3 regions of the Limnobaculum parvum genome follow, and region 3 is predicted to be linked to each of the others. Evidence: predicted binding sites of a transcription regulator. Region 3 holds the regulator's gene; each other region holds the start of a gene.
What was found. The regulator ArgR, encoded in region 3, controls arginine synthesis, uptake and breakdown. The targets are predictions, from matches to a motif close to ANTGAATAAAAATACANT.
Positions count from the first base shown of each region.

Region 1: argA (amino-acid N-acetyltransferase) is a predicted target of ArgR. The motif match lies at 1,845-1,862, and genes of this name have one in related genera.
Region 2: argE (acetylornithine deacetylase) is a predicted target of ArgR. The motif match lies at 1,673-1,690, and genes of this name have one in related genera.

Region 1 covers NZ_CP029185.2:848,239-851,525, reverse strand. Annotated here, with positions in the region: gene HYN51_RS03145 (DHCW motif cupin fold protein) at 6-347, shown strand; gene amiC (N-acetylmuramoyl-L-alanine amidase AmiC) at 344-1,585, opposite strand; gene argA (amino-acid N-acetyltransferase) at 1,891-3,219, shown strand.
Region 2 covers NZ_CP029185.2:271,812-275,098, reverse strand. Annotated here, with positions in the region: gene argB (acetylglutamate kinase) at 1-547, opposite strand, end outside; partial or broken gene argC (N-acetyl-gamma-glutamyl-phosphate reductase) at 559-1,562, opposite strand; gene argE (acetylornithine deacetylase) at 1,737-2,891, shown strand; gene ppc (phosphoenolpyruvate carboxylase) at 3,124-3,287, shown strand, end outside.
Region 3 covers NZ_CP029185.2:522,018-525,304, reverse strand. Annotated here, with positions in the region: gene HYN51_RS01790 (helix-turn-helix domain-containing protein) at 102-359, shown strand; gene mdh (malate dehydrogenase) at 445-1,383, opposite strand; gene argR (transcriptional regulator ArgR) at 1,672-2,142, shown strand; gene mpl (UDP-N-acetylmuramate:L-alanyl-gamma-D-glutamyl-meso-diaminopimelate ligase) at 2,199-3,287, opposite strand, start outside.

The sequences.
Region 1 (3,287 bases), 330 kb from region 3:
TATAAATGAAAATGTCACCATTCGCTTTTAGTCTGACCCACTGGGCCAACGTGGAAAAAACAGAACACCAAGGTGAAACTGGCACGGCTTGGTGGCAAACTCGCTTTTTTGGTGAAGAACAAAACAAAATTCGTGTTCGTATGGTTGAATACTCGGCGGAATATCTTGCTGACCACTGGTGCAGTAAAGGACACGTGCTGTTCTGCCTAGAAGGTGAATTGGAAACTACCCTAGATGATGGACGTAAGTTCGTGCTCACGCCGGGGGTAAGCTATCAGGTTGGCGATAATGCTGAAGCGCACCAGTCCTATAGCAAAACCGGCGCCCGCCTACTGATTGTTGATTAATATTTAATAGTCGCGAAATACGCCTTAATACCGGCAAAAACCGATTCCGCAATCTGCTGTTGGAATTTTGCCGTTTTCAACTTGCGCTCTTCCTCCAGATTGGAAATAAACGCAGTTTCAATCAAAATCGATGGTATATCCGGCGCTTTAAGTACCGCAAACCCTGCCTGTTCAATTTTGTTCTTATGCAACTCGTTTACCCGCCCCATACGCGTCAGCACGTCTTTACCAAATTTAAGACTGCTATTGATAGTGGCGGTTTGCACCAGATCAAAAATAGTATGGTCAAGGTAGCGGTCACCACTCTTACTCACCCCGCCGATCTGATCGGATTCATTCTGAGTTTGAGCCAGATACTTAGCCGCGCTGCTGGTTGCCCCTTTAGTCGACAAAGCAAACACCGAAGAGCCATTGGCTGAACGATCGGTAAAAGCATCGGCATGGATAGAAATAAACAGATCTGCCTTTTGCGCTCTGGCTTTTGCAACTCGCACTTTCAATGGAATAAACACATCCTCATTGCGGGTCATATACACCTTCATTCCCGATTCTTTCTGTATTAGGGTGCGTAGACGGCGTGCAATTTGCAGAACGATATTCTTCTCTTTAGTGCCTCGTTTACCGATAGCACCAGGATCTTCCCCACCGTGCCCCGGATCGAGCATGATAACCAAAGGACGATCGCGCCCGACTTTCCCTGCCTGTGGCGATGCTGAGGGCCGATCTTTTTCCAGATCGCCTTGGTTGTATTCTTTTAGCAACGCCAGCAGCGGGTCATCCGGTTCTGAAGAGCCACCATTAGCCGGATAGAGATCAACCACCAGACGATTTTTAAACTCGGCAACAGGCTTCAGCGTAAACAGATTTGGATTAATATTTTGCTTTAACTCCAACACCAACCGAACCGTATTGGGATCGTGTTGCCCCACTCGCGCCAGTTTCAGATAAGGATCGTTATTCGGGACTTGAGCAGAGACCGCTTTTAGCACGCTGTTTAAATTGACGTTCTCAATATCAATCACCAAGCGATTGGGATTGGATAAGGCAAACTGTTTATACTTTAGCGGAATCGTCGACTCCAGTGTAACTCGCGTATAGGTCGAAGAAGGCCATACGCGCACAGCAACAACACTGGCCACAGAGGCAGCAATGCCAATGCCACTTACACTCAATAACCACGTCGCAGCAGCTCCCTGCAACAAACGGCGGCGTAAATAATTGGGCTTAGAGCTAGACATGATTCTCCGAAATAAAACAAAAGACTGTTATGCACATAAAGCAAAGCTGGCGTAAAACTCTACCGAAGTGAAGCGGTGCTGTCACGTTTTACATACTTGTTATCTGCTCATGAGCATAATTTTAATATGAAAATACGCGAAAATAAGCACATAATGCTTAAAATCGTCGAAGCCTAATCAATTTTATTCACTTCGTCTATTGAATAATCCCTGACTAAATCAATTTTGACTCAATTTTCTGCTTGCCAGAACACCTTAAATAGAATAAAAATACAAAAATATCGAATTATTATGCAATGAGGTTAATCATGAAGGAGCGCAGCACTGAATTGGTTGAAGGTTTCCGCCATTCGGTTCCTTATATTAATGCCCACCGGGGGAAGACCTTTGTCATCATGCTAGGTGGTGAGGCCATTGAACATGATAATTTTGGTAATATCATCAGCGATATTGGTTTACTCCACAGCTTAGGTATTCAACTGGTCGTGGTCTATGGTGCTCGTCCACAGATCGATGCCAATCTAGCGGTACACAATAAGCCTTCGATTTATCATAAACATACGAGGGTAACCGATGCAGAATCTCTGGAACTGGTAAAACAAGCAGCCGGTCGTCTTCAATTGGATATTACCGCTCGACTTTCCATGAGTCTGAATAATACCCCGTTGCAGGGGGCCCACATCAACGTTGTCAGCGGTAACTTTGTTATCTCCCAACCTTTAGGGGTAGATGATGGTATCGATTACTGTCATAGCGGGCGCATCCGCCGGATTGATGAAGAGGCGATTCAGCGCCAACTAAGCAGCGGTGCTATTGTTTTGCTGGGACCGGTTGCCGTTTCCGTTACCGGTGAGAGTTTTAACCTCACGTCAGAAGAGGTGGCGACTCAACTGGCTATCAAGCTGAAAGCCGAGAAAATGATTGGCTTCTGTTCTTCACAAGGCGTGGCAGACGAAAAGGGGAATATTCTGTCAGAACTTTTCCCTAACGATGCCCAAACCTATCTAGACCAACATGAAGCTCAGGGTAATTACAGCTCGGGTACCGTACGCTTCCTGCGCGGCGCAATCAAAGCCTGCCGCAGCGGGGTTCGCCGTTGTCACCTGATCAGTTATCAAGACAGCGGAGCCCTGCTACAGGAACTATTCTCCCGTGATGGTATCGGCACACAAATCGTCATGGAGAGTGCGGAACAGGTACGCCGGGCCACCATTCGCGATATTGGCGGTATTCTGGAGCTGATCCGCCCTCTGGAACAACAGGGCATTCTGGTTCGCCGTTCAAGAGAGCAATTGGAGATGGAGATCGATAAATTCACCATCATCGAACGGGATAATATGACTATCGCCTGTGCGGCACTCTACCCTTTTCCAGAAGAGAAAATTGGTGAAATGGCCTGTGTTGCGGTTCATCCCAACTATCGCAGCTCATTACGCGGCGAAATACTGCTGGAAAAAATCAGTGGGCAAGCACGCCTGATGGGGCTGGAAAAGCTGTTTGTGCTCACAACCCATAGTATTCACTGGTTTCAGGAACGTGGTTTCATGCCAGCAGATATTGATGTTTTGCCGATGAAGAAGCAGGCTTTATATAACTACCAGCGGCGATCTAAAATTTTGGTTACCCCGGTTTAAGCTCTGTTGGTATTTCTTTGGTTTACCGGATGGCTTTAGGCCATCCGGTAAGGCCATTCAGATGTCGA
Region 2 (3,287 bases), 250 kb from region 3:
CGCTAACATCGGACAACAGAACTAAATCTGCCCCCAACGTTGATGCCAGTGCGGTTGCTGCCTGATCGGCATTGACATTCATTAATACACCTTCTGGCGTAATACCAATGGAGCTGATAATGGGTAAGTAGTCACTCGCCAGCAGCGTTTGAATCAGCTTCTTGCTGCCGGCTTTAGCTTCCCCTACATGACCTAAATCTTCAGAAAGCTGACTAACTTCCACCATATTGCCATCCGCCAGACACAGGCCAATGGCATCAATATCATGCTTTCTGGCGGCTGCCATCAGGGTCTTATTCGCTGTTCCTGCTAACGCACCGGTAATGGTACCGATCTGATCTTCCGGCGTGACGCGTAAACCATTACGACGGATCACCGGTAAAGCCAGTTTTTTCATCAGCTCATCAACCAGACAACCGCCACCGTGTACGATCACCAACTGACGCTGATGCTTTTGCTTATACGCTGCCAGGGCCACAAACAAACGCTCCATTGCTTCATCACTGTCCAGCAATGCGCCGCCGAGTTTAATAATTAATGGATTCATCCTTCTTCTCCCTAGAGTAAGGACTGGGTTTCATTGAAGCCAAAGCGTAAATTCATACACTGTACGGCCTGAGCTGCGGCACCTTTCAGCAGATTATCTTCCGCTGACACCACGATAATATGTTGACCATCAACAGCAAAACCGATGTCGCAAAACGGCTGACCAATCACCGATTTTAACGCCGGCATCCCTTTTCCATAGACCCGAACTAACGGTTTATTGTGATAAGCATTGTAAAATGCCATCTTAATCTCTTCTTCACCAACGCCCGATTTTAAACGACAGGTAATGGTTGCCAGAATCCCGCGTGGAAAATTGCCAAGATGAGGGGTGAAAATTACTGGAATACCCAAATGTGCAGCAATTTCTGGCTGATGACGATGAGTGAACACGCCATAAGGCTGTAGACTGACCTCGCAAAAACTGGTGGTCATACTGGCCTTACGCCCTGCGCCACTAACACCGCTAATAGCATTGATCACCGGCCACTGCTGCTCATCCAGCAACCCGGCCTCAACCAATGGCTTAAGCGCCAGTTGCGATGCCGTCGGATAACAGCCAGCAACCGCCACCAACTGCGCCTGCTTAAGTTTTTCTGTTTGCCATTCCGCTAAACCGTAAACGGCTTTTTTCAGCCAATCACCATGCTGGTGAGCAAAACCGTAATAACGCGTATAGAACTCAGGTGAGTCAACCCGGAAAGCACCGGACAAATCAAACACCACACAGCCTGCCGCTAAAAATTGCGGAGCAAGATCGTGACTAACTTCATGGGCTGTCGCCAGAAACACCACGTCGACGCCTTTTGCCGCTTCGGCTACATGGGTTAATGGTTGAAGCGGTAAATCCACCAGCCCTTTCAACTGTGGATGCAGATCTGAAAATATTTTCCCGCATCAGCACTCTGCGCTGATACCATCAATCCTTTGATATTGACTTCAGAATGACGACGTAAGTACGCTGCCAGTTCTGCACCGGTATAACCACTTGCGCCGACGATAAGTGTCTCGAGCATAAAATAGACCTGTTTAGTTGCGTACAAGGTTTGGAAACAGCGGTACGCTTACGGTAATGTGGATGAATATTGCTTAAGGTACGAAATTCTGTTCCCTTAGACAATCCCTTATTGTATTTTTATGCAAAATAAATGAATTTATATTGAATTAAACCGCAAAACAGGCCGAGAATTGTGAATAAAACATTACCCTCTTTTATCGAGCTATACAGTAAATTGATTGCCACACCCAGCATTAGCGCTACCGATGCAGCGCTGGATCAAAGCAATGAGACGCTGATTAACCTGCTGGCTGAGTGGTTCAGTACGCTGGGATTTAAGGTTGAAGTACAGCCAGTTCCTGATACTCGTAATAAATTCAATCTGTTGGCATCTCTAGGGTCCGGGCCCGGCGGACTATTGCTCACCGGCCATACGGATACCGTGCCGTTTGATGACGGGCGATGGACCCGCGATCCCTTCACCCTGACCGAACATAACAATAAACTGTATGGTTTGGGAACCGCCGACATGAAAGGCTTTTTTGCCTTCATTCTTGATGCCTTAAGAGACATCGACAGCAGCAAACTCACCAAACCACTGTATGTACTGGCCACTGCGGATGAAGAGACTTCTATGGCCGGAGCCCGTTATTTTTCCTCCACCAGCCATTTAAAACCAGATTGCGCCATCATCGGTGAACCTACGTCGCTCCAACCTGTGCGTGCACATAAAGGCCACATTGCGGAAGCCATTCGTATCACCGGTCAGTCCGGCCACTCAAGCGACCCATCCCGTGGCGTTAACGCTATTGAGCTGATGCATGATGCTATCAGTCATTTGATGGTGCTGAGAGATTCACTAAAAGAGCGCTATCACCATGCGGCTTTTGCTATTCCTTATCCAACCATGAACTTTGGTCATATTCACGGTGGCGATGCGCCGAACCGTATCTGCGCCTGTTGCGAATTGCATATGGATATTCGCCCATTGCCGGGGCTTACCCTAACTGATTTGGATGAATTGGTGCATCAGGCATTGGAGCCAGTCAGTCATCGTTGGCCGGGCCGAGTGGCAATTGAACACCTGCATAGTCCTATCCCTGGTTACGAATGTGCCGCTGACAATGCGCTGGTTCAGGTCGTGGAGAAGCTGGTAGGTACACCCGCGGAAGTGGTTAACTACTGCACTGAAGCACCTTTCCTGCAGCAAATGTGCCCAACACTGGTGCTTGGGCCCGGTTCTATCGATCAGGCACACCAGCCAGATGAATTCCTTGCCACCTCTTTTATTCAACCAACCCGCCAGCTACTGACTCAGGTTATCCACCACTTCTGCGCGGAAAAATAGTACGTAACTTGTGGTACATACCGCCCCAGCTTATCTGGGGCGAGAAATCTCCGTAGTAATACGAAAGTAGATTTTTTTGTTGAAATTTTCCGGTTATAAGAAATGCTTAAAGGATTCAACAAAATTATGGACATACCCAAATTGTGTGATACAACTCTAACTTTGGTACTCATAAAAATAACGCAATAACACAACATCATCTTCATGTTTTGACTAACCCGGCAGGAGACATATGAACGAACAATATTCCGCGATGCGAAGTAATGTCAGTATGCTTGGCACCCTTCTAGGCGATACCATCAAAGACGCTTTAGGTGAAGAAATCCTCGATCGGGTGGAAAGCATCCGTAAGCTGTCAAAATCGTCCCGCGCCGGTAATGAGACTAACCGTCAGGC
Region 3 (3,287 bases):
GTTGATATAAATTTTACCAAAAATCAATATACTCAATGAATATTGTGTTATCTATCCCTTATAAACGACAAGTTTATACTGACTTTAAAAGGAAACATTGAATGATTTCAAGGAAAGAAGATTGGCATTCTGCAGATATCATTGCCGCCTTACGCAAACGAGGTACCACATTAGCAGCTTTATCACGCCAATCCGGTTTAAGTTCATCTACTTTAGCCAATGCGCTCGTCCGTCCGTGGCCCAAGGGAGAAAGGATTATTGCAGAAGCATTAGAAAAACACCCTTCTGAAATTTGGCCCAGCAGATACTTAAAGATAAAAAACAATCGATTGCATTCTGATGAAAAAGAACCTACCTGATAGCCGTAGACATGACATTAAGTGAAAAAAACCGCTACCGAAATACTTTCGATAGCGGTCTGATCTCACTTATTCTAAGAGGAAATTATCCCTGAATGAATTTTTCACCCAGTTCAATATCTTTGTGCAATACGTCCAGCATTGAATCCAGCGCTTGTTGTTCAAACGCGCTTAATGTGCCGATCGCTTTTCTGCTCTCAATACCATTCTTACCTAATACTAACTGCTGGGCGAAGAAGCGGGCATACTTACCATCACCCTCAACATAAGCACACTCAACGACGCCTTGTTCCCCGTGTAATCCGCGCAGCAGGGACAACGCAAAACGCGCTGCCGCTTGCCCCATTGATAGGGTTGCCGATCCGCCACCAGCTTTAGCTTCGACCACTTCGGTACCTGCGTTTTGAATACGTTTAGTGAGTGACTCGATTTCAGCATCGGTAAAGCTTATGCCAGGAATTTGTGATAACAGAGGCAAAATGGTTACGCCTGAATGACCGCCAATAACGGCAACTTCTACGTCAGTAGGTAACTTACCTTTCAGATCTGCAACAAAAGTATTAGAACGGATAATGTCCAGCGTGGTGATACCAAACAGTTTATTTTTGTCATAAACGCCAGCTTTCTTTAATACTTCTGCGGCAATAGCAACAGTGGTATTAACTGGGTTAGTGATGATACCAATACACGCTTTTGGACATACCTGAGCTACCTGTTCTACCAGATTACGTACAATACCCGCATTAATATTAAATAAATCGGAGCGATCCATGCCGGGTTTACGTGCAACACCTGCAGAAATTAAAACAATATCTGCACCTTGCAGAGCTGGTTTAGCATCTTCACCGCTAAAACCGGTGATTTTAACTGCTGTCGGAATATGACTTAAATCAACAGCAACCCCCGGAGTAACCGGCGCGATATCATAGAGAGATAACTCAGAATTCGCAGGAAGCTGCGTTTTCAGTAACAGGGCTAAAGCCTGACCAATTCCACCGGCTGCGCCAAGAACTGTAATTTTCATTCATTACTCCTTTTATTTTTGCTTATTTTGATGTGTAACTAAAATGCAACATCAAGCTTAGAGGATCGTGAGCATAATCACCAATCCTTAGATTTAAGATTGAGATATGCTGCAAAGAATAATTAATTAAAAACATTATGGTCACATAAATAGGGAATTAAAAACATTTTGGTCGCGAGAATCAGGAGTTAAACGCATTTTAATCACAGCAATGAGTAAAGACTTTTGAGTACTCGGTCATTTTTATTCATAATACTAGTATTGTTATCCAACTATCGACGGTGCACGATGCGAAGCCCAACAAAACAAGATGATTTGGTGAAGGCGTTTAAAGCGCTGTTAAAAGAAGAAAAACTCAGCTCTCAGGGTGAAATTGTTCAGGCTTTACAGGATGAAGGCTTTGAGAACATTAATCAGTCCAAAGTCTCACGCATGCTAACCAAATTTGGCGCAGTACGAATTCGTAACGCTAAAATGGAGATGGTGTACTGCCTACCCACTGAACTCGGGGTGCCGACTGCAACTAGCCCACTGAAGAACCTGATTCTGGATATTGATTACAACGATGCCTTGGTAGTGATCCGCACCAGCCCCGGCGCAGCACAGCTTCTGGCTCGATTACTCGATTCAATTGGTAAATCAGAGGGAATTCTCGGCACTATCGCCGGAGATGACACGATTTTCACTACCCCTGCCAGAGGGTTTAGCGTAGAACAACTTTACGAAGCAATTCTCGATTTGTTTGAGCAGGAGCTCTAATCCTGCTTAAAAAACTAAGGCCTTCCGGAGAAGGCCTTTTTATTTATCAATTCAAGTTACTGGGTATCTTTCTGCTTTTGTTTTAACCCAGCCAACAGCTTATCGTGAATGCCACCAAAGCCGCCGTTACTCATTACCAGAATGTTGTCACCCGGCTGAGCGCTGCGAACAATCATATCTACCAACGCGTCCAAGTCGCCAGACCAGTGAGCAGGCTGAATACAGGCATCGGTTACATCAGTAACCTGCCAAGGAAGGTTTGCCGGCTGCAGCAAGAATACCTCATCCGCCCGGCCAAATGCAGGAGCCAGTTCATCTTTGCTCACTCCCATCTTCATAGTGTTTGAGCGAGGTTCCAGCACTGCCAGAATACGCGCTGTCCCGCCAACTTTACTTCGCAGAGCCGTTAGGGTTGCTAAAATTGCGGTTGGATGATGAGCAAAATCATCATAAACGGTAACACCATTAGCCTCACCACGTAACTCCAGACGACGACGGGCGTTAATAAAGTCATCCAAAGCACGGCAGGCATCCTGGGGTTGAACGCCAACATGACGAGCTGCAGCGATGGCCATCAGACCATTTTGCATATTGTGCTCACCTACCAGCGACCAGTTAACCTCACCAACCACCTCACCATTTAATAACACCTGATAGTGGCTGGCATCGACCGTGAGCTTATGCGCCGCCCATGTGTACCCTTCACCGGTAGTTTCTAATTCACTCCAGCACCCCATATTAATCACATGCTTTAAGTTCAAATCGTTTTCTGGCAGTAAAATCTTGCCTTGTCCCGGAACTAAACGCACCAGATGGTGGAACTGTTTTTGGATTGCTCGTAAATCTTCAAATATATCCGCATGATCGAACTCAAGGTTATTCAGGACCAGAGTACGAGGGCAGTAGTGCACAAATTTAGAACGCTTATCAAAGAAGGCACTATCATACTCATCGGCCTCAATCACAAAAAACGGACTGTCGCCCAAACGAGCAGAAACATCGAAATTTCCCGGCACACCACCAATAACAAAACCGGGCTTATAGCCGCAGCTTTCCAGAATCCAGGTCGCCATACCAGCGGTAGTCGTTTTGCCGTGCGTCCCCGCTATGGCAACCACCCAACGATCGCGCAGTACATTGTCATG